Regions from separate parts of the Rhizobium sp. AP16 genome, predicted to be linked through region 2. Evidence: predicted binding sites of a transcription regulator. Region 2 holds the regulator's gene; each other region holds the start of a gene.
The links. Region 2 encodes PhoB, which activates phosphate uptake and scavenging genes when phosphate is short. Its sites were predicted from a motif close to TGTCATNNANCTGTCAT; they were not measured.

Region 1 (7,502 bases), on a different contig from region 2:
AACGACAGCCAGGCACTTTATAACCGGATGTTCGAGCCCGATAATTCCTGCCTTGAGCTGCTGCTGGAATACGGGCTCTCCGCTAAAGACAGCAACAACTGGCTGGTGCGCGAGGATGGCATGCTGGTGGCGAATGCACAGACGGTGTTCGACTATCAGCTCGCCTGGGCTTGCGAGAAGCGCATGGGCGAGCGTGTCAGGCTGCTGATCGAGCATGGGGCCGATGTCAATAAGGTGGTCAATGGCCGAACGCCTTATGAATGGGCGCGGCTAGGAAATGACAAGGATCTGGCGCTGTATCTCGTTCAGCAGGGAGCTATAGCTGTTCGTATAAAGCAAGAGGATTGGGTCTATATTCTCATTCGGCAGAAGCCCCGGGATGCAACGGCCGATCCGGCGATACTTGTCGATTACATCAAGAGAAGAGTAGCGGGTGACCTCGATATTCCCGAAGCGATGCGCCGGGCTCACCCTGCCATGTTGCATGAGGCCGCCGGCGATAATGATTTGCGGGCTGTTCGCCTTATGCTGGCGTTGGGCTTCGACGTCAGCGCCATGACCAGCCGCACACCGCTGCACGAAGCTGCTTTGCATGGCCATATCGCGATGGCGAAACTGCTGATCGAGCATGGTGCGGATACCACTGTGCGCGACCGCTACTACTATGCGCCGCCGATCGGCTGGGCGGAGTATAATGGCAGAGCAGAGATGGTGGAGTTCCTGAAAACGCAGCCGCTCGATATCTTTGCGGCCGCTGCCTATGGCCAGATCGACCAACTGGCCGTGCATCTGGGTGCCCATCCGGAGCTGATGAACATTCGCTTCGGTGAGTTTCGTCCGCATGGGGAGGCAAGTGTGGACCGTGACTGGATGACGCCGCTTGGCTTTGCCATTCTCAATCGTCGCGTTGATGCGGTGCGCTTCCTGCTGGAACGTGGCGCCGATCGTTCTGTGAGAGATGCGTCCGGCCGATCCTATCCCGATCTCGCGAGAGAGATGGGCGACGAGGCCGTCATCGCGTTGTTGCGGCAGCCTATTGCGACGGCTGCGGGCCAACCTCTTTCGGATGCTTGAGGTCGAGCGTGCCCTGGTCGGTCGCAAGAAATTGTGGGCCGACCTGGCGCACCTTGTTGGTCGCGGGATCGTAGGGTCGATCAGGTTGCAGTTGTTTCGGCTGAACCGGAGTAATTTCCGGAGGGGCTATCACCGCAGTCTTCTGCTGCGGCAGAGCGGCGTCGTCCGTCTTGGGCTTTTGCGTCTCTATCGTCGTGATCGAGCTTTCCGGCTGCGCCAGCGATTGTTGCTGGGGTGCATAACCCTCGGGTTTCACGCGGGTGTCGATGACGGTGTCCGGCGTGGCCGACATCGGAGTGCTGCAACCGTTCCGCTGCATGTCATCCAGCAATCGCCGCCTCTCCAAGCCTGCATCGTCGATGCGGGACACGCTCGTTTCACGCTCGTCCATCAGCGATGCAAGGTCATCGCGCATCCGCTCCATCGCATCGTGCATGTCATCGCAGGCAGCCTCGTTGTCGGAGCCGAGGATGGTCAAGCTGCTGTCGGACGTACAGCCTTGATTGCGCATGTCGCTCTTCAGGCGCCGTATTGCCATGTTCTGCTGGACGATGGATCGCGAAAGCTGACGCGTCTCCGCATTGGCGCCGACAATCTCCGTCGTGTCGGCATATCGGACGTGTAATTCGTCGCAGATGGCATTCGCCTGGGCAAGGGCCGGCGTCGCCGCCAGCAGGGATAGCAAGAGAGAGGAGTAGAATTTTTTGCCGCGGTTCACGTTGTGCTCTTCGAAAAGCGGTTTGATCTCCACGGAGAATATACCGTGTTGCTTAACAACGTACCCATCAAAACATGCTGATTGTGAAAGATTTTTTGCGGTTAGATCGGAAAACAAACTTGGCTTGCGCCTTCTCGGCGGCGTGAGGCCACAAAACGGGGAACAACCGACGAAAATAAGAGCATTAAATGTGATGATGTATCCGGCTAATAACCCGCCGTCTGTGTCGTGACGGCCGCCTTTGGAGACGGCCGCCCGCGGTGAATCTCAGATCAATTCGGCTGTGATGCTTCAACCACGGCCAGAGCCGCCATGTTGACGACGCCACGCGAGGTGACGGAGGGTGACAGGATGTGGGCCGGAAGCGCCGTGCCGAGCAGGATCGGGCCTACATGCAGGCCATCGGTCATGGTCTTGACGACGCCGAGGGTGATGTTGGCGGCATCCAGATTGGGGAAGACGAGCAGGTTCGCCTCGCCGGAAAGCGTGCTGTCCGGCATGACGTGGCGGCGCAGGCTTTCGGAAATGGCGCTGTCGCCGTGCATTTCGCCGTCGACTTCCAGCTCCGGCGCCGCTTCGCGCACGAGTGCCAGAGCATCGCGCATCTTGGTGGCGCTTTCCGATTCCCGCGATCCGAAGTTCGAATGCGAGACGAGGGCGACGCGCGGCGAGATGCCGAAGCGCTTGATTTCCTCGGCCGCCAGCACCGCCGACTGGGCGATCTCCGCTGCATTCGGGTTAAAGGTGACATAGGTGTCGGTGTAGAACGTCGCGCCGCGCTGTGAGATCAACAGGCTGAGAGCGGAGAAGTCGCCGACATCCGGGCGCTTGCCGATGATCTGGCGGACGATGCGCAGATGGCGTTCGTAACGGCCTTCGAGACCGCAGATCAATGCGTCGGCATCGCCGCGCTTCAGCGCCAGGGCGCCAATGACCGTGGTGTTGGTACGAACGATCGTTCTGGCTGCTTCCGGAATGACGCCGCTGCGGCCGACGAGCGAGAAATAAAGCTCGACATATTCCCGGAAGCGCGGATCGTCATTCGGGTTGATGACGGCGAAATCGGTATGCGGCCGGATCTTCAGGCCGTAGCGCTTCAGGCGGGTTTCAATGACGTTGGGGCGGCCGATCAGGATCGGCACGGCGGTGCCTTCTTCCAGGAGGACCTGGGCGGCACGCAGAACGCGCTCGTCTTCGCCTTCGGAGAAGACCACGCGCTTGCGCTCGGCGATCTTCGCGGCGGCGAAAATCGGCTTCATGACGAAGCCGGAGCGGAAGACGAAGCGGTTGAGTTCGTCCATGTAGGCGTCGAAATCGGCGATCGGGCGCAGTGCCACGCCACTTTCGGCAGCGGCTCTCGCCACAGCCGGCGCGATGCGCAGGATCAGGCGCGGGTCGAAGGGCGAGGGGATGAGATAGTCCGGTCCAAAGACCGGCGTCTCGCCCGTATAGGCGCGGGCGGCCACGTCCGAAGGCTCTTCGCGGGCAAGCGACGCGATGGCGCGTACCGCCGCCATCTTCATTTCCTCATTGATCGTCTTGGCGCCGCAATCGAGCGCGCCGCGGAAGATATAGGGGAAGCAGAGAACGTTGTTGACCTGGTTCGGGAAATCCGAGCGGCCGGTGCAGATCATCGCGTCGGGACGGGCGGCGCGGGCGAGATCAGGCATGATTTCCGGCGTCGGGTTGGCCAGCGCCATGATCAACGGCTTTTCCGCCATCTGTTCCAGCAGCTCGGGCTTCAATACGCCGGCGGCTGACAGGCCAAGGAAGACATCGGCGCCGCCGATCGACTCGGCAAGCTCGCGCTTGTCGCTCTTCTGGGCATAGACCGATTTCCATTCGTCCATCAGCACGTTGCGGTCTTCATAGACGAGGCCCTCGATGTCGTGGACCCAGATGTTTTCGCGCTTGGCACCGAGAATGACCAGAAGGTTGAGGCAGGCAAGCGCCGCGGCACCGGCGCCGGAGGCGACGATCTTGACGTCCTCGATCTTCTTGCCGGCCAGTTCCAAGCCGTTGAGAATGGCGGCGGCGACGATGATGGCGGTGCCATGCTGGTCGTCGTGGAAGACCGGAATGTCCATCTTCTCGCGCAGACGACGCTCGACGTCGAAGCATTCCGGCGCCTTGATGTCTTCAAGGTTGATGCCGCCGAATGTGGGCTCGAGTGCGGAAATCGTAGCGACCATCTCATCGACAGTTGGGGCTTCGATTTCGATATCGAACACATCGATACCGGCGAATTTCTTGAAGAGGACCGCCTTGCCTTCCATCACCGGCTTGGAGGCCAGCGGGCCGATATTGCCAAGGCCAAGCACCGCGGTGCCGTTGGAGATGACTGCGACGAGATTGCCACGCGAGGTGTAGTCGAAGGCCGTTTCCGGATTGTCGCGGATGGCAAGGCAGGGTGCGGCGACGCCGGGAGAATAGGCAAGCGCCAGGTCGCGCTGGTTGCCGAGCGGCTTGGTCGCCTGGATTTCCAGCTTGCCGGGGCGGGGATAGCGATGAAAGAAGAGCGCCTGTTCGTCGAGATTGCCACTCGCCATGTTCTTGGCTGCCTTCGATGTGTCGTGCGTATCCATCCCGCTTCTCCATTCCTGCTTGCGCGCGTGCGCCTCAAATCCCCTCCATACATCAATCGCCGGGAGTGCACAGTATGGATTTGACGCTGCTGAAGGGTTTTTTGTCGCGGCAAAGGCATAAATTTTCTTTTGCGGAAACCCCGGCATTGCGGACCAGACATTGTGAGGTGCAAGGACCGATGGTCCCGCTCAGGGCCGCGAGTTTCATGACCGATCGGCTGGAGCTCGCCATAGCTGCAAAACGCGGGCAATTTCTCACCGGGAGCGCTCCGCACAGCATTTGTCATCTTCCTGAAACACGAGTCTGATTTTGGATTAGCCAACGTAGGATAGGGCACGGACAAATGTTCGTGAATGAAAACATGGACACCCGGCGATATCGAACGCTGTTCATTTCTGACGTGCACCTCGGCTCTAAAGCGGCCAAGGCGGACTTCCTTCTCGATTTTCTGCGACTTCACGACGCCGACACCATCTATCTGGTCGGCGACATCATCGATGGCTGGCGGCTGAAGCGCAATTGGTACTGGCCGCAGGATTGCAACGACGTCGTGCAGAAGCTGTTGCGCAAGGCGCGCAAGGGCACGCGCATCGTCTATATCCCCGGCAATCACGACGAGTTCCTCCGCGACTTCCCCGGCACGCATTTCGGCGGCATCGAGGTGGCCCAGCGCGCGATCCACGAGACCGCCGACGGCAAGAAGTATCTCGTTCTGCATGGCGACGAATTCGACGTCGTCGTCCGCAATGCCCGTCTGCTCGCCTATCTCGGCGATTGGGCCTATGACATGGCGATCCTGATCAATATCGGCCTTGCCGCGGTTCGCCGCCGCCTGAACATGCCCTATTGGTCTTTCTCGGCCTGGGCGAAGCTTCAGGTCAAGCACGCCGTCAACTTCATTGGCGAGTTCCAGCGCGTCGTCGTGGAAGAGGCGAAGCGCAGCGATGCCGATGGCGTCATCTGCGGCCACATCCACCATGCCGTCATCGAGGATTTCGATGGCATCCGCTACATCAATACCGGCGATTGGGTCGAAAGCTGCACGGCGATCGCCGAGCATGACGACGGCACGTTCGAGCTGATCACTTGGCAGTCGATTGCCGAAACCCAACCGGTTGGCGTTGCTGGTGATGAATTGCCGGAAACGCTTGGAGCGCAGGCGGCGTAATATTTCGTCGCCTCACGGGCCCAATAACGACCCGTCACAATTATTGATCGCCGGGATCCCGCTGCTTTCGCCATTTTGGGCTGAAACGTTGCAGCAAGGCCATTTCTCGCCATAGTCGTAATCACGATAGGGTGCTAGGAACACATCAGTTCCCTTCAGGTCTGTCATGATTCCCGCGACAAAATCTTTGCAGGGCGAGGCCGCGCCACCGTATTTTCGGTTGCGCACAGCCTTGTCCTATTGTGCTCCGTTGATCGTCAATGGGATTGCCTTGCCGTTTTTTCCGGTCTGGCTCGCCGGGTTGAATTTCAGCGATCGCGAGATTGGTCTGATCCTCGCCGTGCCGATGGTGGTGCGGGTTCTTGTCGTGCCTATTGTCGGCATGCTTGCCGATCGTGTGCAGGAACGCGCCACTGTGCTGTTCTGGTCGGGTGCGTTGTCGTTGTTGACGGCGATTGCGCTTTACTGGACGAGCGATTTCTGGCCGGTGCTTTTGGTCTACGGTATCCAGGGGGCGACATATGCGCCTTACGTGCCCATCGTTGAATCGATTGCCGTTTCCGGCGTACGGCGTTGGGGTTTCGATTACGGCTCGATGCGCGTCTGGGGATCGATCGCTTTCATCGTCTCGACCCTTATCGGCGGTCAAATGATCGGCAAATGGGGCGGTACGACGGTTCTCCCCGCCATGGTCGCGGGCTTCGTCCTGACAACGCTGATGGCCTTCTTCTGTCCGCGCATAGGGCCAACGCGACGGCGCCATCATCAACCGATCGATTTGCAGGCGCCAACAGGCAGCTCGCTGCGGTCTCCGCAATTGCTGGTCACCATGATCGGTGTATCGGTGCAGCAGTCGAGCCACGCCATGATGTATACGTTCGCGTCGATCTATTGGCGCGAGCTCGGTTTTTCGGGCACGCAGATCGCCGTCCTCTGGTGCATCGGGGTGGCGGCGGAGGTCATGGTGTTTTTCATGTCGAGGATGCTCGGCCGGCGGTTCAGCGCCTGGACACTGATCTTTTTCGGCTCGGCCGTGTGCGTCGTCCGCTGGATCCTATTCCCGATCAATCTCGGTTTCGCCGGCTATTTCATGCTGCAATGTTTCCATGCCTGCACCTTTGCCTGCGTGCATACCGGCATCCAGCGGCGCATCGTCGCTTCGGTACAGGAAACGCAGGAAGCTTCGGCCCAAGGCACCTATTTTTTCTATAACGGCATGTTTCTCGGGCTTATGACCCTGGCGTCCGGCTATCTCTATGCTTGGCTCGGTCTTTCCAGCTACTACATCATGTCCGGTGTTGCGGCCTTCGGTCTTGCCATGGTGGTTTTCGCGCGTAGTCTTCAACCTCGGAGTTCCTCGGTCGGGGGAAGAGCGAGCGAGGCTTCATAAGTCGTGCAAAGTGGTTTCATTTAGATATCAAAATGCCATGCCATATCTTTGGCGCTTGCGCGGCATAGAAATCGCCTATGAACTCGGTGTATTAACGATTAGCGTCGCGCGGGGGATTCCCGAGTCGGCGAGTGTGCCGCAAGACTTGAAAGATGTATGAGTTTGAAAGCAGCCGTACAGAAAGCCGATGCACCGAGGATCGACGACGAGCCCGATGGCAACGGGCATCGCTATCGGCTGGAAGGTAATTGGCGCAGCGCCAATGTCCATGGCGTGCTGCGGCGCATCGATGAGCTGACGACGCGGAGCGCTGGCGGCCGGGTAGTGATCGATCTTTCCGATCTCTCCGATGTCGACACCGCCGGAGCGCTGCTGATCCGCCGCCTAAAGGAGAGCCAGGAAGCGCATGGCGCCAGCGTCAGCATCGAGGGCTCCAATCCGCATATCGACGAGCTGCTGACGGCCTTTACCGAAGACCCGGATGCCGAGAAGCCGGAACCCCGGCAAAATAAATCCTGGACGGAGCGCATCTTTGCGCCGATCGGCGAAACCGTCTACGAGGTCTG
Region 2 (7,502 bases):
GCCTTATCCCGCTCCTGGCCGGCACGCTCTATATCAGCTTTGTCGCCATGCTTGTCGCGGTTCCCGTCGGGCTTTTCGCCGCCATCTACATGGCCGAATATGCCTCGGCCCGCGTGCGCTCCCTCGCCAAGCCGATGCTCGAAGTGCTGGCCGGCATTCCGACCATCGTCTACGGCTTCTTCGCGCTTGTGACCGTCGGGCCTTTTCTGCGTGACATCTCCGCTGATATCAACGGCCTGCTGACGGGCAATTATGCGAGCTTCGTCGAGGCGCAGAGCGTCCTGACCGCCGGCTTCGTCATGGGCGTCATGCTGATCCCCTACGTCTCCTCGCTTTCCGACGATATCATCATGGCGGTGCCGCGCTCGCTGCGCGACGGCTCGCTCGGCCTTGGCGCGACGCGATCGGAAACGGTCAAGCGCGTCCTCTTGCCGGCAGCCCTTCCGGGCATTGTCGGTGCGCTGCTGATGACGGCTTCCCGGGCGCTCGGCGAGACGATGATCGTCGTGCTGGCCGCCGGCGTCGCCGCCCGCATGCAGTTCGATCCCTTCGAGCCGATGACGACGGTCACCGTGAAGATCGTCAACCAGTTGACCGGCGATCTCGAATTCACCTCGCCGCAGACATTGGTCGCCTTTGCGCTTGGCATCACGCTCTTCTGCTTGACGCTCTGCCTTAACGTCTACGCGCTCTACATCGTCCGTCGCTATAGGGAGCAATACGAATGAGCGATCTCGTATTCTCCGCAAAGCCGCCGATCCCGCGCGGGCTGACGCCCGGCGCACCGGCGCGGCGCGATATCGGCATCAAGCGCCGTTACGCCGCCGAGCGCCGGTTCCGCGCCTATGGCATCGCCGCCGTCACCTTCGGCCTTGTCTTCCTCATCGCTCTGGTCTCGTCGGTGGTGCGTCATGGCTATACCGCCTTCGTGCAGACCTCGATCACCCTGCCGATCGAGTTTGCCGAGAAGGTAATCGATCCCACTGGCAAGCGTGCCAGCGATCCGAAGGTGCTGATCGCGGCCAATTATCCTCTTCTCGTCCGCGATGCCCTGGTAAAGGCGCTGGGCATCGATCCCGCCGATCGCGCGCTTGTGCGTGAGGCGACGGCGATGGTCTCGGACAGTGCGCGAAGCATGCTGCGCGACAAGGTCATGGCCGACCCCTCCATCATCGGGAAAACGGTGAAGATCACGCTGCTTGCCGGCGCCAATATCGATTCCGCCAACAAGGGGCAGATCGATCTGACGGCGAATGAGGCGGACCGCAAGGTCTCCGACCGACAGCTCGGCTGGATGAGGCAGCTTGCCGCCAGCGGCGCGCTCCACAAGGCGTTCAACAGCGGCCTGTTCCTGTCGGGCAATTCCAGCCGTCCGGAAGCCGCAGGCCTCGGCGTCGCGCTGATCGGTTCGCTTTATCTGATGCTGACCGTGCTGGTTCTGGCATTACCGGTCGGCGTCGCCGCCTCGATCTATCTCGAGGAATTCGCGCCGAAGAACCGGCTGACGGACCTGATCGAAGTCAACATCAACAATCTCGCCGCCGTGCCGTCGATCGTCTACGGCCTGCTTGGCCTCTCCGTCTTCATCAATGTCATGGGCCTGCCGCGCTCGGCCTCGCTGGTCGGCGGGCTGGTGCTCAGCCTGATGACGCTGCCGATGATCATCATCGCCACGCGCTCGGCGCTGCGGGCGGTGCCGCCGTCGATCCGAAGCGCTGCGCTTGGTCTTGGTGCCTCGCGGATGCAGGTGGTGTTCCACCATGTCCTGCCGCTCGCCATGCCGGGCATCCTGACCGGTACGATCCTCGGGCTGGCGCATGCGCTCGGCGAGACCGCGCCGCTGCTGTTGATCGGCATGGTCGCCTTCGTCGCCAATTATCCGACGTCGCCACTCGATCCCGCGACCGCCCTGCCGGTGCAGATTTACATGTGGGCGAGCGAAGCCGAGCGTGCCTTTGTCGAGCGAACCTCCGGGGCCATTATCGTCCTGCTCTTCTTCCTTGTTGCGATGAACATCGGGGCCATCCTGCTGCGCCGTCGCTTCGAGCGGCGTTGGTAGAGGGAGAAGACGGAATGAACATGATGACGGAAGCCGCAGGCGAGAAGGCACTGGCCAGGAAGATGACGACGATCCCCTACAAGATGATCGGCCAGGACGTCTCGGTCTATTATGGTGACAAGCGCGCCCTGTTCGGTGTGGACCTGAACATCCGTGTCAATACGGTCACGGCGTTGATCGGTCCTTCAGGCTGTGGCAAGTCCACCTTTCTGCGCTGCCTAAACCGCATGAACGATACGATCGACACCTGCCGCGTCACCGGCAAGATCACGCTCGACGATCAGGATGTCTATGACAGCGCCATCGATGTCGTGGAGCTGCGTGCCCGCGTCGGCATGGTGTTCCAGAAGCCCAATCCCTTCCCGAAGTCGATCTACGAGAACGTCGCCTATGGCCCGCGTATTCACGGGCTGCATCGCTCCAAGGCCGATCTCGACCATATTGTCGAAACCAGCCTGCAGAAGGCCGGTCTCTGGGGCGAGGTGAAGGATCGGCTGCTGGAAGCCGGCACCAGCCTGTCGGGCGGCCAGCAGCAGCGCCTCTGCATCGCCCGCGCCGTTGCCGTCAGCCCGGAAGTCATTCTCATGGACGAGCCGTGCTCGGCGCTCGATCCCATCGCCACGGCCAAGGTCGAGGAACTGATTCATGAGCTGCGGGAAAACTTCACGATCGTCATCGTGACGCATTCCATGCAGCAGGCCGCCCGCGTTTCCCAACGCACCGCAATGTTTCATCTCGGCCATTTGGTCGAGGAGAACGATACCGATAAGATGTTCACCAATCCCGACGATTTCCGCACGCAGGATTACATCATGGGCCGTTTTGGTTGATGATATCCCGCGCGCGGCTCCCTTCACACGTTTCACCCTGAGGATAGAAAAATGGTCTCCACTCACATTCTCTCTGCCTATGACGAAGACCTGAAGTTCCTGACGCGCCGCATTGCTGAAATGGGCGGTCTGGCGGAGCAGATGGTCAGCGACAGCGTTCGTGCACTGGTGCACGGCGATGCCGCCCTTGCACAGAAGGTCATCTCCGACGACGTCGTTCTCGACCACGCCGAACGCGAAGTCGGCGACAAGGCGATCGTCACCATCGCTCGCCGCCAGCCGATGGCCGCCGACCTGCGCGAAATCATGGGTTCCATTCGCATCGCCGCCGATCTGGAGCGCGTTGGCGACCTTGGCAAGAATACCGCCAAGCGCGTCATCGCCGTGCAGGGCCACGGCGTTCCGCGCCGCCTGGCGCGCGGCATCGAGCATCTTTCCGAACTGGCGCTCAGCCAGCTCAAGGAAGTGCTCGACGTCTATACGACCCGTTCGCCCGACAAGGCCGTCTCGATCCGTGAGCGCGACGAGGAAATCGACGCGATGTACACCTCGCTCTTCCGCGAGATGCTGACCTACATGATGGAAGATCCGCGCAACATCACCACCTGCACGCATCTTCTCTTTTGCGCCAAGAATATCGAGCGCATCGGCGACCATGCCACCAACATCGCCGAGACGATCTATTACATGGCGACCGGTAGCCAGCCCGAAGGCGAGCGCCCGAAAGACGATACCGCCAACACCGTCGGTGCGGTGACGGAATAACGAAGACGCCAGGAAAAGGAGACCAGAGACGCATGGTTCCGAGAGTTGCTGTTGTAGAAGACGAAGAAGCGCTCAGCGTTCTGCTGCGCTATAATCTCGAGGCTGAAGGCTTCGAGGTCGACACCATTCTGAGAGGCGATGAAGCAGAGCTTCGCCTCCAGGAGCGCATTCCCGATCTTCTGATCCTCGATTGGATGCTCCCCGGCGTGTCCGGCATCGAACTCTGCCGCCGGCTGCGCATGCGGCCGGAGACCGAACGCCTGCCGATCATCATGCTCACCGCCCGCGGCGAGGAAAGCGAGCGCGTGCGCGGCCTTTCCACCGGCGCGGACGATTATGTCGTCAAGCCGTTCTCGACGCCGGAGCTGATGGCTCGCGTCAAGGCGATGCTGCGCCGTGCCCGTCCGGAGGTTCTCTCCACCGTGCTGCGCTGTGGCGACATCGAACTGGACCGCGAGACCCATCGCGTTCACCGCAAGAGCCGTGAAGTGCGGTTGGGACCGACGGAATTCCGCCTGCTGGAATTCCTGATGGCTTCGCCGAGCCGCGTCTTCTCGCGGTCGCAGCTCCTCGACGGTGTCTGGGGACATGACATCTATGTCGACGAACGCACCGTCGACGTCCATGTCGGACGTCTGCGCAAGGCGCTGAACTTCTCCAATATGCAGGATGTCATCCGCACCGTTCGCGGCGCGGGTTATTCCATGGAAGCCTGATCGGGAAACCGGTCAGTCACCCAACATAGCGGCGGAAACAGAAAACGGGCCTTTCGGCCCGTTTCTTTCATTCAGCTATGGGGCATCTCAGCCGCGCGGTTGAGCCGCCGGCCGGCGTCGTTCATGCACCGGCTGGTAGGCCAGGCGCTGATGGTAGCCGCAATAGGGCGATGCATCCGGGCTGTCATTGCCGCAGAAGTGGAAGTCATCCTTCAGCGGATCGCCGACCGGCCATTTGCAGGTGCGCTCGGTGAGTTCCGTCAGGCCGAGGCGACGCGAAATCGGAACGACCACATTGGCGGCCGGACGATATTCGATCTCGTTGACCGTATCGATCTCGACTTCTTCCTTGAGCATCGTCGCGCCCTGCTGACGGGTAACCGTGCGGGTTGCAACGCGCGAGGCGTAGTTCGGTGCGCGCGGCGCCGAAGTGTTGCGCTTCTGTGCTCGGGCGGCCGTCGCCGTGCCGCCGGCCTTCGCTCGGCCCGGCAGGCTCAAGCGATGCACCTTGCCGATGACGGCATTACGACTGACACCACCGAGCTGCGCCGCGATCTGGCTCGCGCTCAAACCCTCGGACCACAGCTTTTTCAGCTTCTCGACGCGTTCGTCTGTCCAATTCATGCCCTGTCTCCGCTGTCGCGTTTCCGATGGCAGAATCCTTCACCATTGCCTCGCATTAGGGCGAGGCGCGAAACGCTTAAAAATTGTGGTGACTAGTTCCGCCGCATGCAGTCTAGTAATTGAGGTTTAACCTAGTGTGAGGCTGACTCCGTGACAAGAGTCGCATGATTCCTGGGGAATCGATTTCGGGGTTTTCCCCAACTTGCTTGTCCAAGCGTGGCATTTTTGCAATATTAGCAACTGAAGACATACCTCTCGTCGCGAGATGCTCTGCCGCGCCTGCTAAATCGCCTGTTTTGTTGACATTGCGGTGCAAAACATCAATAGTGCCTCAGCCGCCGCAAGGCGGCATTTTTGATTTTTCCGGGCCCGTTTCACTTGAAGGAAACGATTGGCCCTAAAGGTTGTGATCGAGGAGATACGGGCCATGGCTGAAACCGCGCCGCTTTACGACACCTATATGCGTGCCCCGCTGCGGTTTGAGCGAGGAGAGGGCGTATGGCTGTTCACGGAGACAGGCGAGCGCTATCTCGATTTCGCCGCCGGTGTTGCAGTGAATTCGCTTGGCCATGCACATCCCCATCTGGTCGCGGAACTGAAGGCGCAGGCCGACAAGGTCTGGCACCTGTCGAACCTTTATGAGGTGCCGGGCCAGGAGAAGCTGTCGAAGCGCCTGACGGAAGCCACCTTTGCCGACAAGGTGTTCTTCACCAATTCCGGCGCTGAGGCGCTGGAATGTGCGATCAAGACGGCGCGGCGCTACCAGTTCTCCAAGGGCCATCCCGAGAAGTTCCATATCATCACCTTTGAAGGCGCCTTCCACGGCCGCACGATCGCGACGATCGCCGCCGGCGGCCAGGAAAAGTATCTCGAAGGTTTCGGCCCCAAGGCGCCGGGCTTCGACCAGGTACCCTTCGGCGATCTCGATGCCGTGCGCGCCGCCGTTACCGATGCGACGGCCGGGATTCTCATCGAGCCCGTGCAGGGCGAGGGCGGCATTCGGCCTGCGACCAACGAGTTCCTGCGCGGCCTGCGCCAGATCTGCGACGAGCACGGCCTTCTTCTGATCCTTGACGAGGTCCAGTGCGGCGTCGGCCGTACCGGCAAGCTCTTTGCTCATGAATGGTCCGGCGTCACGCCCGACATCATGGCCGTGGCCAAGGGTATCGGCGGCGGCTTCCCGCTTGGCGCGTGCCTTGCGACGGCGGAAGCCGCTTCGGGCATGAAGGCCGGTACGCATGGCTCGACCTATGGCGGCAATCCGCTCGCCATGGCAGTCGGCAATGCCGTGCTCGATATCGTGCTGGCAGACGGTTTCCTCGATCATGTGCGCGATATCGCCCTAGTCTTCCGCCAGGGCCTTGCTTCGCTTCAGGATCGTTTCCCCGATATCATCGAGGATATTCGCGGCGAGGGCCTGATGCTCGGCATCAAGGCCGCCATTCCGCAGGCGGAGCTGTTGCAGGCGATCCGCGCCGAGTATCTTCTGGGCGTGCCGGCTGGCGACAACGTCATCCGTCTGCTGCCGCCGCTGGTGGTGACCGCCGAGGAAGCGCGCGAAGGTATTGCCCGCATCGAACGCGCCGCCGAAAGCGTGCGTGCGGCTCGCATCAAGAAGTCGGCTTGAATTCAGCGCCCGCTGTCAGCGCAGTAACACTTAGAATGGCGCATAACCCCTTAAATCGGGTCCGATTTAAGGGGTTATGCGCGCCCCACGCGGGCGTTATTGTTTTCTAGAGTACAGGTAGGAACATGGCTTCTCCGAAACACTTTCTCGATCTCTCGGCTGTTGCTGCTGCCGATCTGCGCAGCATCATCGACGACGCCATCGTGCGCAAGCGGGCGCTGAAGGCCGGTACGGCCGACAAGCCGCTTGCCGGCAAGATGCTGGCGATGATCTTCGAGAAGCCCTCCACCCGAACCCGCGTCTCCTTCGATGTCGGCATGCGCCAGCTTGGCGGCGAGACGCTGTTCCTGTCGGGCACCGAGATGCAGCTCGGCCGCGCCGAGACGATCGGCGATACGGCGAAAGTGCTGTCGCGCTATGTCGACGCCATCATGATCCGCACGACGGAGCATTCGCGCCTGCTGGAGCTCGCCGAACACGCGACCGTGCCGGTCATCAATGCGCTGACCGACGACACGCACCCCTGCCAGATCATGGCCGACATCATGACCTTCGAGGAGCATCGCGGCCCGATCAAGGGCAAGACGATTGCTTGGACCGGCGACGGCAACAATGTGCTGCATTCGCTGATCGAAGGGGCCGCACGCTTCGACTACCGCATGAACATGGCCGTACCCCTTGGTTCCGAGCCAAAGGATCACTATTTGAACTGGGCCCGTAATCAGGGCGCCGAAATCATGCTCTCGCATGATGCCGACCGTGCGGTCGCTGGCGTTGATTGCGTGGTAACCGATACCTGGGTTTCCATGAATCAGGAACACCGGGCCCGCGGTCACAACGTCTTCCAGCCCTATCAGGTCAATCAGGCTTTGATGGCACAG
Region 3 (7,502 bases), on a different contig from region 2:
CCTTGTTTGCGGTTCATTGGTGCGTCGATGATGTCGATATTGGCCTGATATTGCTGCGGTAAATCATTGAATTTCTGCACATGCCCGTTGGCATCCTTCGGATAGATCTCCTCCGGATTGGTGTCGCGCTTGACATAAAACCGGGTGACATCCCCCAGCGAGCGATAGACGCCATTGTGGAAGAAGACGCGGCGGCTGGCGACATTGCGCAGCGTCGGCGTCTTGAACAGCCCGCAATTCTGCGGCTGGGCGGAATAGGTGTCGTTGCGCAGCGGGCCGCAGATGCCGATGTCGTAGTAATGCGGGTCGGCATTGGCCGGGATGTCCGGATTGCGCGGCGCGCCCAAGGCTTCGAACTCGAAATCGGTGAAGTTCGGCATCTGCCCGTCGCCCATCATCTTGTCGAGATGGCAGGAGGCGCAATTGCCCTTGTTGGCGTCGTCGAACAGTTTCAGCCCACGCTGCTCGGCATCCGAGAGCGCCGCCTTGCCGCGCAGATAATAGTCGTATTTGCTCGTATAGGGATGGAAGGAGGGCTCTTCGATCTGGTAGCGGGCGAGCGCAAAGCCGACTTCGGCAATCGCCATGTCCTGATCGTTGAGGACGTTGCTGCCGAAGAGGGCGGCGATATCCTTGCCATAGCCCTTTTTCAGCTTCGCATAGACGGTCGCCGCATCCGCATTTGCCATTTCGAAGGGCGAAATCATCGGCTGCAAGGCCTGCTCCTCCAGCGAATCGACACGTCCGTCCCAGAACATGCCGCCCTGCGGCACGAGGTTCGCGGCGGCAGCATCGGCCTTGACGACGGCTTGCGCGGTCAGTGGCCCGGCAACGACCGCCGGCGTATTGGCGAGGGCAACACCAGAGGCCTCGGTCATCGGCGCTGCCTCCGCCGCCTCGTCGGCAGCGCTTTCTTCTCCGATCGAGAAGGAAGGGGTCGACATCTTGTAGGCGAGGCTCGGCACGGTGCGGATGCCCGGCTGGTCGAGATGCACGCCGCCAAGCTGTACGGAGAGACCATTGGCCGGCGCATAGTGATTGTTTGGATCATGGCAGGTGGAACAGGACATCTGGCCGCTGCCGGATAGCGAGGGGTCGTAGAACAGCTTCTTGCCGAGCTGGGCAACGGCGCTCAGCGGCACGGTATCCTCATAGGTATTCGTGGCCGGGGAGGCATCGGGGGCAGGCTGGTTTGCCATGCCGACGGTCGCCCCCGCGAGCGACACGCCCGCGAGTGCGATGAGCGGCAGGAGACGGTGATTGGATTTCAGAGACATCGTCCGTCCCCCTCTTCTTTCGCTTAGGACGCGCTGTTGCCGGTCTTCGTGTCGAGGATCAGCTTTGGCGTATCGCCCTTCGACCAGTCGAACATGGCGTTTAGCGAGCCGGAGATGGCATCGAACGAACCGCCGCCGAGGCGCGCGCCGCTCATCCAGTTATCCTCGATGAAGCGCATGACGGAGGTCTGGTCGGTCAGCGTGTGGTCGACGAAATTGACCTTGGCGTAGGGCGAGATGACCAGCAACGGCTGGCGCGTGCCGTAGCCGCAGCGGCCCTGGGCCGGCTGGCCGTTGAGGCCCGGCAGCGGTGTGCCGGTGGAGCAGCTGTCGCCGCTGAGCACGTCATAGCCCTTGACGCTAAGCTTCGACGGATTGACGACCGCATGAGCGTGGTCATACCAGCCGTCGGAATCGTCGTAGAGAAGGATGATGGCGGTGTCCTTCCAGTCGGGCGAATTCTGGACGGTGTTGACGACCTGGATCACAAATTCCTGCTCGTCGAGCGGATCGGAATAGCCGGCATGGCCGTCCTGATAGGCGGGTGCCTTCAGGAAGCTGACGGTCGGCATGCTGCCGTTCTTCAGCGCGGCATAGAAGTCTGTCACGTCATACTGATGATTGGCGGCGTCGGTGGTGCCGATTGCTGCGACCGAGGACGGACGTGCATGCGTCGGGTTGGCCGTCGAGGCATAGTACTGAAATGGCTGGTGATGCGGAATGTAGTCGCCGTAGTTGACCTGGGTGACGGGCGAGGTCGTGGCGCGCTTGCAGCCGGTGGTGCCGTCGGCGTTGGTCTGGGTCAGGTCGAAGCCACCTTCGAAGAAACCCCAGGTGATGTTGTGTGCGTTCAGCATGTCGCCGATGTTCTTGCCGTACATCAGCGCGGTCTGGCCGACGGAACAGACGTCGCCGGTCGGGTCGAAGTCGCTGATGGCGGTCCAGCCGCCATTGCCGTCGGGCACGATGCGGCCCTTGGAATAGGTGCCGTCCTTCTCCAGCGTATAGCCGGGCGGCAGGATGGCGCCGTTGGTCTGGCCGGAGATGAGGTTGAGCGCACCGGGGGTCGATGGGCCGAAATTGGTGGAGAAGGAATTGTCGTTCAGTGCGTAGTGTTGGGCATAGTTCCACATGGCGGTGACGGTGTTGCCGTCATAATAGCCCATGACCTGGCCCTTGGTGCCGAATGCGCCGGCCGCACCCTTGGTGCCCTTGCCGGTATTGGCGGGGAAAAGGTCCATGGCGAAATTGTTGTAGGCCGCCTGCTCGGCGGTATAGCCGTGGTTCTGCGACTGCGTGGCCGCCTGGGTGCGGTCGAGGCGGAAGGGGGCTGCGGCATCGGTGCCATTGGCCGCATTGGTCTTGTTCGGGTTGTTGTCGATAAGACCGGCATTGGCGAGCGTATTGATGTCGGCTGGCGTGTTGTCGGCGGCCTTGAATTCCGGCTCGCCGGCGACGTTTGCGGCCTTGGGGTAGGTCGCGAAATAATGGTCGAAGGAGACGTTTTCCTGGAAGATGACGACCAGGTGCTTGATCGGCGTAGCGGTGTTGGTTGCCGGCGTCGTGTCAGCGGCACCAGCGGCGGAACAGAGCGAAACAAGGGCAAGTGCGCTGCCTGCTGCAAGGGCGGCGCGACGCGAAAGACGGGTCATGGTGATATCCTCTCAAGTGGGGGCATTGCCCCGGCGCTTTTGCGCCGCGCCGGAACAGAGGGAACCATGCCGGGCTATCAACGGTATGTGACAGTTCCGTGAAGGGGTGCCTTGAGAGTGGCGGTCACAGCCGCGGAAGGCACAACCAAGCGATTGATTTTGTTGGAATGAAGGAGGGGAGCGTACGCCGGTGAAGCATGAGGGTGCGACGGTGCTACCTTATGTCACGGGGCATCTATCCGCTAGATATTCTGATCCATCGTCTCCGCCGGGATCTCATCGGCGGGATGGATGCGGACGACCGTGGCCGGGACGCCGGCGACGGTGCAGTGGGGTGGAACCGGTTTCACGACGACGCTGCCGGCCGCGACCTTGCTGAAAGCGCCGACTTCGATATTGCCGAGGATCTTCGCGCCGGCGCCAATCATGACGCCATGGCGGATCTTCGGATGCCGGTCGCCGGTTTCCTTGCCGGTGCCGCCGAGGGTGACATTCTGCAGGATCGAGACTTCATCCTCGATGACGGCGGTCTCGCCGATGACGATGCCGGAGCCGTGGTCGAGCATGATGGACGCGCCGATCTTAGCCGCCGGATGGATGTCCGGGCCGAAGACCAGCGAGGCGAGGTTGGACAGCCAGCTGGCGATTTCCGGCCGGCCTTCCGTCCAGAGCGCATGGGCGATGCGGTGTGTCTGCAGGGCGTGGAAGCCCTTGAGGTTGAGCAGCGCATGCAGATAGGTCGTGCAGGCGGGATCGCGGGTCCGCACGGCAACGAGGTCGGCCTCGGTCGCCGGCAGGATCTCGGGATGGCGTGTCAGCATATCCTGGAAGAGGGCGAAGAGGTCGCGAGTCTCTATCCCGGCAGTGGAGAGCCGGGCGACCAGGACATTGGCGAGGCTTTCGGCATCCGATCGCGTCGCGACGATCTGCGTCGTCAGCAATGGGCGAAGCGTCGGTTCGCGGCCGGCAAGATCGATGGCCTCGTGGCGGATCACGTCCCAGACGCTGCCTGGTGTGGCAGTGGAATGTCCGGCGATTGCCGTACCTGTCTGGGACATGGTCCTGTCTTTCTCGTCAGGCGGAAATATCAACAACGCCGCAATCGCCGGCCTCGGAGGCAAAGGCGAGCAGCTTGCCGGATTTGCTCCAGCTCATCGAGGTGATCGCACCTTTGCCGGGACGGCGCAAGAGCGCCTCCTTGGCGTCGCCGATACGCACCGCCAGGATCATGCCGTCGATGAAGCCGATCGCCAGGATGTCTTCCGCCGGATGGAACTTGACTGAGGTCGCCATGATGTTGGCGCGGGTGCCGAGCTCCTGCGGCGCCTTGCCCATCGGGCCGTCCTTGCTCTGGAAGGGCCAGACGATCGCCGCCGGGGCGCCGGAGGAGGCGAGCCACTTGCCCTTGGCGGACCAGGACAGCGACTTCACCTTGGCGGGATAGCCGGTCATACGCATGTGCCGTGCTTCGCCACCCGGCTTGCTGTCGAGCTTCCAGCCGTGCAGGGCGTTTTCCTGCATGGTGGTGACGACGAATTGGCCGTCCGGCGAGAAGGTGACGCCGGTATGGGCGCCCTTCCACTCCAGATTGATCGGCTGTGCGCTCATGCCGACCCAATGCAGCGACACGCCGTTGTAGCGGGCCGCGGCGATGCGCAGGCCCTTGGGCGCGAAGGCGAGGCCTTCGACGGTGCGCTCCTCGGTGAATTCCTTGGTCGAGCCGTCGGCAAGCCGCACGAAGCTGCTTTTCCCGTAGGCATAGGCGACCGCGCCTTGCGGGCCGGCGGCAAGCTGGGTGATCCATTTGCGCGGCGCTTCGGCAAGCACGGTCACGCCGCCATCGGCTGCGATCCGCAGGACCTTGCCGTCTTCACCGCCGGAGATCAGGCTGTCGCTATGGGGATCGCGGATGCAGGTGAGCATGCCCTGATGGGCTTCGCTTACTTTTTCCCCGCCTTCCAGCCGATGGATCGTGCCGGCGGCGCTGGCGAAGATGGGGGTATCCCCTAAAAATTCGACGGCCAGAACGTGGCCGTCGATATCAAGCGGAGCGACAGTCGGCATCAGGCGGCTGCCTCGCAGGCATTGAAGCTCTTTTCCAGCTTTTCGCGGTCGAGCTCGCGGCCGATGAAGACCAGGCGGCTCTCATGCTTTTCGCCGTCTTTCCAGGCACGCTGATGGTCGCCTTCGATGATCATGTGCACGCCCTGGACGACATAGCGTTCGGGATCGCCCTTGAAGGCGATGATGCCCTTCAGGCGAAGGATCTTCGGGCCATCGGTCTGCGTGACCTTCTGGATCCACGGGAAGAAGCGGTCCGGGTTCATCTCGCCGCCGCGCAGCGACACCGACTGCACCGTCACGTCATGGATCGGCGACGGGGCATGGTGGTGGCCATGATCGTGATGATCATGATCATGGTGATGATGGTCGTGATCGTGCCCATGATGATGGTGATCATGGTCGTGATGGTCATGACCGCAATCCGGACCGCAGACATGATCGTCATGGCTTTGATCGAGGAAGTGCGGATCGTTTTCCAGCGCGCGCTCGAGGTTGAAGGCGCCCTGGTTCAGCACGCGGGCGAGATCGACGCCGGAGCGGGTGGTCTTGTAGACGCGTGCGGCCGGGTTGATGGCGCGGACGATGTCCTCGATCTGCGCCAGTTCTTCCGACGACACGAGATCGGACTTGTTGATGACGACGACGTCGGCAAAGGCGATCTGGTCTTCGGCCTCGCGGCTGTCCTTCAGGCGCAGCGGCAGATGCTTGGCGTCGACGAGCGCAACGACGGCGTCGAGCTCGGTCTTGGCGCGGACGTCGTCGTCCATGAAGAAGGTCTGGGCAACCGGAACCGGATCGGCAAGGCCGGTGGTCTCGACGATGATGCCGTCGAAACGGCCGGGGCGGCGCATCAGGCCTTCGACGACGCGGATGAGGTCGCCGCGCACGGTGCAGCAGACGCAGCCATTGTTCATCTCGTAGATTTCTTCGTCCGACTCGACGATCAGGTCGTTGTCGATGCCGATCTCGCCGAATTCATTGACGATGACGGCGTATTTCTTGCCGTGGTTTTCGGAGAGAATGCGGTTCAGCAGAGTCGTCTTGCCGGCACCGAGATAGCCGGTGAGAACGGTGACGGGAATGGGCTTTTGCGTGGCTGTTTCGGTCATGGGAGCCTCGAAATATGGGATTTCCCCCAAGGGGGCGGAAAATGATCGGGTTCCATATAAGGAGTTGAACGCGTCAGTTCAAAGGCTTTTGTATGTTATAAGATCACATTAGGCTTGGGATCGCGGATCCGTTGAGGTTTACGTCAGTGCCTCCGCATCAAACGCATCAACATCCCGCAAAAGCTCCACCAGCCCCTTTACCGCATGCGCAATCAGCCGCTCGCCCTTTTCCGCCGTTGCGGCGCCTGCATTGCCGGCCACGCCCTCAGCGCTCAGATCCGACATCTTCCAGCCGAATGCATGCGGCCCATAGGCCCGCAGATGCTTGAAGCGCTGCGTGTAGTCGGACTGCCGGGAGGGGAAATCAGTGGCCTTGCTCATGTCGACCATTTCCGGATGGAGCGCTAGCATCACCGATGTCTCGATGTCGCCGCCGTGGATGTCGATGGCCTTGTCCTCCGGCGCGATCAGGCCCTCCGGCACGCCGAAGCGTGTCCAGCTGGTCGCCACCGCCAGCATGTCGAAGCGGATGCGCGCCTCGGTCGCGACGATGGTCATCAAGGGCGAGTTGCCGCCATGGGCGTTCAGCATGACGAATTTTCGGATGCCGAGATGATGTATGGCCTCGGCAATGCCGAGCCAGCGGTTGACGGCTTCATCGAAGTCGAGCGTCTTTGTGCCGGCAACATCCATGTGCTCGATGGAATAGCCGACCGGCTCCACGGGTAAGAATGTGACGGGCAAATCGGCGGGCAGGGCGGCCTTCAAATGGGAAACGATGCCCTCGGCGATCAGTGTATCGGTGTCGAACGGCAGATGCGGGCCATGTTGCTCATGGGCGCCAAGTGGCAGGACGGCGATCCAGTTTGCTCTGTCTGCGGGCGCCAGCGTCCTATCATTGTCATCGAAACGTGGCAAAGGCTGTGCCATCTGCAGGTGTGCCTCTTGTTTATGTCAGTAACCTAGGCAATGTCATAACGTGATGATGCAGTGGCGGAAAGAGCAACGGAATCACAATGGGTAAGAAGCACAAGGACGGCAAGAAAAGTAAGTCGGGTAAAAAGAAGGATCACAGCGAGTACACGCTCGCTGATTTGTCGCCGGCGTTGACGCAGGCGGCGCGGTCCATGCGAACGGTTCTGACGCGCAACCTGACGGCCAGTGGCCTCTACGCGGGCCAGGATGGCGTTATCCTCGCGCTTGCGGCCAGTGACGGTCTGCCGGCGGGAACGCTGGCGCAGAAGCTTGGCGTCAAGGCGCCGACCATGACCCGCACGATCGGCCGCATGGAAGCGCAGGGCTTCCTCGAGCGCCGGCCGGATGCCGAGGACGCGCGGTTGACCAAGGTCTATCTCACCGAAGCGGGCCGCAACAGCGTCAGCGAGATCGAAAGTTCGGCT
Region 4 (7,502 bases), on a different contig from region 2:
GATTGAGGGCATCGTTCAGTCCCTCGCCGACGAGGTTGAGGGCGAGCACTGTGAGCAGGATGGCAAGACCCGGAAAGAAGCTGACCCACCAGGCCTGCCGGATAACCGTGCGACCCGCGCCGATGATATAGCCCCAGGACATGACGTTGCGGTCGCCAAGCCCAAGGAAGGACAGCGAGCTTTCGATGAGAATGGCGGCGGCCACCATCATCGAGGCAAGCACGATGATCGGAGACAGCGTGTTGGGCAGGATCTGCCGCCAGATGATGGTTGCGTGCGTCTGGCCGGACAGTACCGCCGCCTCGACGAATTCCCGTGACCTGAGCGACATCACCTCTCCGCGCAGCAGCCGGGCGACCGGCGGCCACGACACCACGGCAATCGCCACCACGATCGATGCGATGGACGGCTGGAAGATGGCGACCAGTACCACGGCAAGTGCGAAGCTCGGCACGCTCTGGAAGAATTCGGTAAAGCGCATCAGACAATCGTCCACCCAACCGCCGAAATAGCCGGCGATCGCGCCGATCGGTATGCCGATTACCAGCGACACGACCGTCGAGACGAAGCCGACGAGCAGCGAGACCTGAGCGCCATGGGCGAGGCCGGAGGCGAGGTCGCGGCCCATCGGATCGGTTCCCAACGGAAACCGATCCATGGTGAAAGGCGCCAGGAACGGCCGTTGCACCATGGCCCAGGGCGATTTCGGGTAGAGAAATGGAGCGACAATCGAAAGGGCGATAACAGCGAACAGAATAAGGAGACCGATGACGGCGCCTTTGTTGCGGGAGAAGCGTTTCCAGAAATCCTTCATGACGTCACCCGGATACGCGGATCGACGATGCGATAGAGCACATCGGTGATCAGATTGAAGAGAAGCACCATGGCGGCGGAGACGATGAAGACGCCGAGGAGCAGGTTATAGTCGCGCTGGGATAGTGCATCGAACATCAGGCGCCCAATGCCAGGCCAGGCGAAGACCGTTTCGATCAAAACCGCGCCGCCCACCAGTTGCCCGGCCTGAAGGCCGGCAAGGGTCACGACCGGGAGGATGGCATTGCGCAGGACATGGCGGCGCTGGATGACGGCGGGGCGCAGCCCCTTGGCCTTCGCCGTCTTGACGAAATCCATGCGGCTCACTTCCAGCATCGAGGCACGCGTCATGCGCGCATAGACGGCCATAAAAAACAGCCCGAGCGTCAGGGCAGGCAAGATGAGGTGATAAAGAATATCGAAGGCGCGGGTAAAGCCCGTGTAATCGGCGCCGACCGTCTCGTAACCGAAGCCGGGTAGCCAGCCGAGCTGCACGGAAAACAAAAGTACCGCCATCAGTGCCAGCCAGAAGAGCGGCGTCGCATAGAAGATAAGTGCTACCAGCGAGATGATCGTATCCGACCAACGCCCCTGTCGAGCCGAGGCGACAGCTCCGGCGAGAATGCCGAGCCCCAATGAAATGACGAAGGCGGTGAGGGAGAGAAGAAGCGTCGCTGGAAGGCGGTCTGCGATCAACTGGATAACGGGGAGCTGCTGGCGGTAGGAATAGCCGAGATCGAGCCGCATGACGGATGAGACATAGATCCAGAGCTGTACATAAAGCGGCTGGTCAAGTCCAAAGCGCTCCCGCAATTGTTGCAAGAAGGTGGCGTCGGCATCGCCGGCTTCTCCCGCCATGACCGCCGCGGGGTCACCCGGAGCGGCATGAATGAGGAGGAAGTTCAAAATTGTTATGCAGATCAGGATGACAGCAGCCTTTAGCAATCGTCCTGCCACGAAGCGCACCATAACAGCCCCCTGGTTAGGGTTTCCATGCATTGCGGGAGAGCTGCGCGAGACATGTCTCGCGCAGCATTCACTGCTCGATGTAGGTGTCACGAAGAGAATCGTTCAAACCCATTCCGGTGGTGATCAGATCCTTGAATTTGCAGTTGTAGATCGTCGGGAAGCTGAGTTCGAGAAGCCAGGCCACGGGCACGTCTTCCTGCAGTTTCACCTGCACCTGATCGTAGAGGACCTTTCGCTTCTCCGCCGGAAACGCAAAGGCCGCTTGCTCGAGAAGCTTGTCTACATCCGCATTGCTATAGCCTTCGACATTGTTCCAGGGGGAACCCTTGGCAATCTGCGCCGACTTGTAATTGCGCTCTACGCCAACCGCCGGGTCGCCATTCTGGTACAGGTAGGTAAATGCCAGGTCGTAATCCCAGTTGCTGACCTTCTGGTTCCAACCCGCCACGTCCGTGGCCTCGATTTCCACCGGGATGCCGACATCTGCAAGATTCTGCTTCACGGCCTCCGCCCAACGCTGCCAGGTCTCGCCATATGGCAAGGGGAGAAGCCGAAGCGGTTTGCCGTTGTAGCCGATCTCTTTCAGCAGGGCCTTGGACTTGTCAGGATCATAGGGGTATTCCGGGCCGCCTTGCGCATAGAAGGGCAATCCGGATGAGAAGGGACCGGTCGCAACCTTGCCCATTCCATTCCACAGGGCATCGCGCGCGAACCCCCGGTCGAGCGCATACATGATCGCCTGACGGAATTTCGGATTGTCCATGGGGGCGGTGCGGTTGTTCAGCCACAACCACGAAAGAGGCGAATAAAACTCCCATCCCTTCTGTGTCACGCAGGTATTGGGAAGGGCGGACACTCTGGGAACGTCAAAATTCTCCACCGATCCGCCGGGCAGGACATCGACCTTTCCCGTCTCGTAGGCAACCGATCTGGATGCTGCGTCCGGGATGATGTGGTAGTAGACTTCGTCAAGATAGGGCTTGCCCTTGATGTAATAGTCCTTGTTTTTCTCCAGCTTGATGTAGCTGCCCTTTTTCCATTCAACGAACTTGAACGGCCCCGTCCCGATCGGCTTTTCGTTGGCCGGATTGGTCATATAGTCCGTGCCCTCATAGATATGTTTCGGGATGATGGGCATTGCGCCGTAATCCATGGCGCGGATGAAGGGCTCGAAGGGCTGCTTGAGCTTAAAGACGACGGTCTTGTCATCCGGCGCAGTGACGCTTTCCACGCGTGCCATCGTATTTCGATGCTTCGCAAGCGTTTTGGGCAGGAAGTCTTTCACAGAAAACAGGACGTCCGCTGACGTCATCGGCTGCCCATCGTGGAATTTCACATTATCCTGCAGGTGAAAGGTGTAGGTCAGTCCGTCGGATGAGATTTCCCACGATTTCGCCAATGAAGGCATTGGCCGCAGTTTGTCGTCGTAGCGCAGCAGACTTTCATAGATTTCACCGCCGACAAGTCCGCTTGGACCGTTCGAGACGATGCCGATCATCAGCCCCGGCGGTTCCGGCTGGACGATGAGATTGATCTTGCCGCCCTCGACCGGCGCGGCATGGGCGGCACTTGCGGTAAGGATCAGGGCGAGGGACATGGAAAGCAGGCGTCGCATGAAGTTCCCCTTATGGATTTTCGTTTGCTTGCGGACGTTACTTTGCATTGCGGCATCGCTCCGAAAGCCGGGCTACGGCTGTCAGAAGGGGCGGTGCTTATTCAACGGATCGGAGCTTTTTGCGTGTCAGCCAGGGCGGACGACGCTCCGATGGTCAACCGATATACTGGTATATGTTTGCATCAGTGGTCGCATTAAGAGCCTCCCAAGCGCTACCTGTCAAGCGGCTCCCTTGGAAAATTCGCATAAGTTTTGAGCGCGCCCTTGAGGTGCGTATTAATTGCTCATAGTGGATGCAGGCGGGCGGGGAGAAGCTTGAATTGCCGAAAAAAGCACCGGTCTAAATGCTGGCGCAGAAGCAAATGTTCGAGAGGAGCGCGAGGGAGAGATAGTAGACGAAAGGTCTACGGCTGCGATTGATGGGTGCTGCCGAGAGAGCCGCTGTTACAGAAGAGGCACCGAGTCTTTGGGTGGGCGCTCAGCCCACCCAGTTCATGACCCAATAGACCAGCGCGGAGATCGCAGCAGCGGCAGGCAGCGTCACCACCCATGCGATGACGATATTGCCGGCGAGCCCCCAGCGCACCGCGGAAAGGCGCCGGGAGGCGCCGACGCCGATAATGGCGCCGGTGATCGTGTGGGTCGTCGAGACCGGAATGCCAAGCCATGTCGCGGCAAACAATGTGATCGCGCCGCCGGTCTCGGCGCAGAAGCCCTGCATCGGATTGAGCTTGGTGATCTTGGAACCCATCGTGTGCACGATCCGCCAGCCGCCGAACAAGGTTCCGAGCGCCATGGCGGACTGGCAGGACAGCACCACCCAGAGAGGCACATGGAATTCGCCGCCGCCATAGCCTTGGGAATAGAGCAGCACGGCGATGATCCCCATCGTCTTCTGGGCATCGTTGCCGCCGTGGCCGAGCGAATAGAGCGAGGCGGAGATGAATTGCAACACACGAAAGGTGCTGTCGACGGCAAAGGGTGTCTGCCGGACGAAGATCCAGGTCACGCACAAGATGAGGAGAAGCGCGAGCAGGAAGCCCAGGAGCGGCGACAGAACAATGGCGCCGGCCGTCTTCAGCAGCCCCGACCAGACGATCGCGCTTGTGCCGACCTTGGCCAGTCCGGCGCCCACCAGTCCGCCGACCAGCGCGTGCGACGAGCTTGAGGGGATGCCGAATATCCAGGTGACGATATTCCAGACGATGGCGCCCATCAGCGCGGCGAAGATGACCTGCGGCGTCACGATGCCCGGATCGATGATGCCGGTGCCGAGGGTCTCGGCCACATGCAGCCCGAAGAACAGGAATGCGATGAAATTGAAGAAGGCGGCCCACATCACGGCATATTGCGGCCGCAGGACACGGGTGGAGACGATGGTAGCAATCGAATTGGCCGCGTCGTGCAGCCCGTTGAGAAAGTCGAAGAACAGTGCGACGGCAATCAGGCCCGCCAGCAGCGGAAGGGCGAGGGTGGCCTCCATCAGACGTTCTCGATCACGATGCCGCTGATCTCATTGGCGACGTCCTCGAAGCGGTCGACCACCTTCTCCAGTTCACCATAGATCTCGCTGCCGATGATATAGGCCATTGGGTTCGACCCGCCATGACGGCGGAAGAGATCCTTGAGACCCTGCTCATGCAGTTCGTCGGAACGGCCCTCGACTTTCACCACTTCTTCGGTGAGCACGCTGAGGCGCGCCGAGTTGGCACCCATGCGATCGAGCAGCGGGATTGCCTCGGCGACCAGCTTGGCGGCCTGGACGATCGCAGCGCCCATCTCCTGCATTCTGGGATCGAAACTGGTCTGTTCGAACAACCGGATGGTCTTGACCGCCTTGTGCATCATGTCGATGGCATCATCCATCGACATGATGAGGTCCTTGATATCACCCCGATCGAAGGGCGTGATGAAGCTGCGCCGCACGGCGAGCAGTACTTCGCGGGCAATCTCATCGGCCTCGTTCTCGAGCGCGACGATGCGCTGGCAATGCTGCTCCGTGTCCTTGCCGGCCAGTAATTCGTTCAAAGCTTCGGCCGCGCCGACGATGGTGCGGGAATGCCGCTCGAAGAGATCAAAAAAGCGATCTTCCCGCGGCATCAATTTACGAAACCAGTTCACTGTCGGCGCTCCAAACATGCGTTGTCATAAATCCGTCATAAATGACGGAGCGTGACATGAAAAGCCGATACGCCTGGGAAACGACACACTCCAACAGCGTCGTCCCAAGGTTTGAACCGTTCAGGCGGGCTCTATTCTGTTTCCCTCGCCGTCGAAGAAATGCAAGGCATTGGCGGAAGCGGCAACCACAAGCTCGGTATCGATCGCGATCTGGGACCGCCCGGACACGCGAAAGACGATGGCCTGACCATCCGGAAGGATGCCGTAGACATAGCTTTCCGCGCCCACCAGCTCGACCGCCTGGACGCGCACCCTTGCGCTAAACGCGGCGGCCTTTCCACCTTCGGCCAGATGAAGGTCTTCGGGCCGGATGCCGATGGTCGTGTCGCTGCTGACGGAGCCGGCACCTGCCGAAAGGGCAAGGCCACTTTTCTCCGTGATCTTCAGGAGGTTCATCGACGGCGAGCCGATGAAGGTTGCGACGAAGGTCGTGGCCGGGCGCTCGTAAAGCTCGATGGGCGTGCCGACCTGCTCGATCCGGCCGCCATTCAGCACGACAAGTCGGTCGGCCAGCGTCATCGCCTCCATCTGGTCGTGCGTGACGTAGACGCTGGTGGTTGCGAGAGAGCGTTGCAGCCGCTTGATCTCGACGCGCATCTGCACGCGCAGCTTGGCGTCGAGATTGGACAGAGGCTCGTCGAACAGGAAGGCCGCCGGCTCGCGCACGATGGCGCGTCCCATGGCGACACGCTGGCGCTGGCCGCCGGACAATTGGCGCGGTTTGCGCTCCAGGAATTGCTCGATCTCGAGCGAGCGAGCCGTCTTGGCGATCCGCCGCTCGATCTCGTCCTTCGGCATGTTGCGGTTCTTCAACCCGTAGGCCAGGTTCTGGCGCACCGTCATATGCGGATAGAGCGCATAATTCTGGAAGACCATGGCGATGTCACGGTCCGACGGCTCCAGCTCGTTGACCACCCGATCATTGATCGACACCGTGCCCGATGTGATGCTTTCCAGGCCGGCAATCATGCGCAGCAGCGTAGACTTGCCGCAGCCGGAAGGCCCGACCAGCACGACGAGTTCGCCGTCAGCAATATCGAGCGACACGCCCTTGATGACGTCGATGCCGCCGCCATAGGTTTTGCGGACATCCTTGAGGGTGATCCCAGCCATTATTTCTCCGTCTCCACAAGACCTTTGACGAACCAGCGCTGCATCAGCACCACGACGACGATGGGCGGAATGATCGCCAGGATCGCCGTCACCATCACGAAATTCCACGGCGTCGCCGCATCGGCGAAATCCACCATTTTCCGGAGCCCGATGATGATCGTCGACATCTTGGCGTCGTTGGTGACGAGCAGCGGCCACAGATACTGCGTCCAGCCATAGATGAAGAGGATCACGAACAGGGCGGCGATATTGGTCTTCGACAGTGGCAGCAGGATATCGCGCATGAAGCGGAAGGGTCCGGCATTGTCGATGCGCGCCGCCTCCAGCAACTCACCGGGAACCGTCAGGAAGAATTGCCGGAATAAAAAGGTCGCGGTGGCTGACGCCATCAGCGGCAGGGTCAGGCCGGCATAGGTGTCGATCATGCCGAGATCGACGATGACCTTGTAGGTCGGCAGGATGCGGACTTCCACCGGCAGCATCAGCGTCACGAAGATCATCCAGAAGAACACCATCCGCAGCGGAAAGCGGAAGAAGACGATCGCGAAGGCCGACAGGAAGGAAATCGCGATCTTGCCGACGGCGATGACGACCGCCACGACGAATGTGTTCCAGAGCATGCGCGGCAGGCTGACGCCGACCACGCGCTCGACGCCGCCGGAAAGCGCTTCCCCATAGTTCTCGACAAAATGACCGCCGGGCAGCAGCGAGATCGGCGGCCGCAGGATTTCAGCTGAAGTCATCGTCGAGGCGACGAAGGTGTAATAGATCGGGAAGGCGACGATGATGATGCCGAGGATCAGCATCAGAT

Region 1: a site for PhoB is predicted at 4,659-4,675, ahead of PMI03_RS19205 (UDP-2,3-diacylglucosamine diphosphatase). Genes of this name have one in related genera too.
Region 3: a site for PhoB is predicted at 3,017-3,033, ahead of PMI03_RS26155 (phospholipase C). Genes of this name have one in related genera too.
Region 4: a site for PhoB is predicted at 5,541-5,557, ahead of PMI03_RS10840 (DUF47 family protein). Genes of this name have one in related genera too.

What each region holds. Positions count from the first base shown of each region.
Region 1 covers NZ_AJVM01000065.1:227,330-234,831, reverse strand. Annotated here, with positions in the region: gene PMI03_RS19220 (ankyrin repeat domain-containing protein) at 1-1,074, shown strand, start outside; gene PMI03_RS19215 (hypothetical protein) at 1,034-1,909, opposite strand; gene PMI03_RS19210 (NADP-dependent malic enzyme) at 2,065-4,377, opposite strand; gene PMI03_RS19205 (UDP-2,3-diacylglucosamine diphosphatase) at 4,722-5,546, shown strand; gene PMI03_RS19200 (MFS transporter) at 5,713-6,936, shown strand; gene PMI03_RS19195 (ABC transporter permease) at 7,093-7,502, shown strand, end outside.
Region 2 covers NZ_AJVM01000063.1:139,162-146,663, forward strand. Annotated here, with positions in the region: gene pstC (phosphate ABC transporter permease subunit PstC) at 1-728, shown strand, start outside; gene pstA (phosphate ABC transporter permease PstA) at 725-2,059, shown strand; gene pstB (phosphate ABC transporter ATP-binding protein PstB) at 2,074-2,889, shown strand; gene phoU (phosphate signaling complex protein PhoU) at 2,941-3,654, shown strand; gene phoB (phosphate regulon transcriptional regulator PhoB) at 3,687-4,370, shown strand; gene PMI03_RS17185 (GcrA family cell cycle regulator) at 4,458-4,994, opposite strand; gene PMI03_RS17190 (aspartate aminotransferase family protein) at 5,422-6,621, shown strand; gene argF (ornithine carbamoyltransferase) at 6,747-7,502, shown strand, end outside.
Region 3 covers NZ_AJVM01000075.1:61,930-69,431, forward strand. Annotated here, with positions in the region: gene PMI03_RS26150 (cytochrome-c peroxidase) at 1-1,277, opposite strand, end outside; gene PMI03_RS26155 (phospholipase C) at 1,301-2,929, opposite strand; gene cysE (serine O-acetyltransferase) at 3,172-3,987, opposite strand; gene PMI03_RS26165 (WD40 repeat domain-containing protein) at 4,004-4,993, opposite strand; gene PMI03_RS26170 (GTP-binding protein) at 4,993-6,102, opposite strand; gene PMI03_RS26175 (creatininase family protein) at 6,241-7,032, opposite strand; gene PMI03_RS26180 (MarR family winged helix-turn-helix transcriptional regulator) at 7,119-7,502, shown strand, end outside.
Region 4 covers NZ_AJVM01000022.1:896-8,397, forward strand. Annotated here, with positions in the region: gene PMI03_RS10820 (ABC transporter permease) at 1-814, opposite strand, end outside; gene PMI03_RS10825 (ABC transporter permease) at 811-1,782, opposite strand; gene PMI03_RS10830 (ABC transporter substrate-binding protein) at 1,850-3,397, opposite strand; gene PMI03_RS10835 (inorganic phosphate transporter) at 3,876-4,880, opposite strand; gene PMI03_RS10840 (DUF47 family protein) at 4,880-5,497, opposite strand; gene PMI03_RS10845 (sn-glycerol-3-phosphate import ATP-binding protein UgpC) at 5,639-6,691, opposite strand; gene ugpE (sn-glycerol-3-phosphate ABC transporter permease UgpE) at 6,691-7,502, opposite strand, start outside.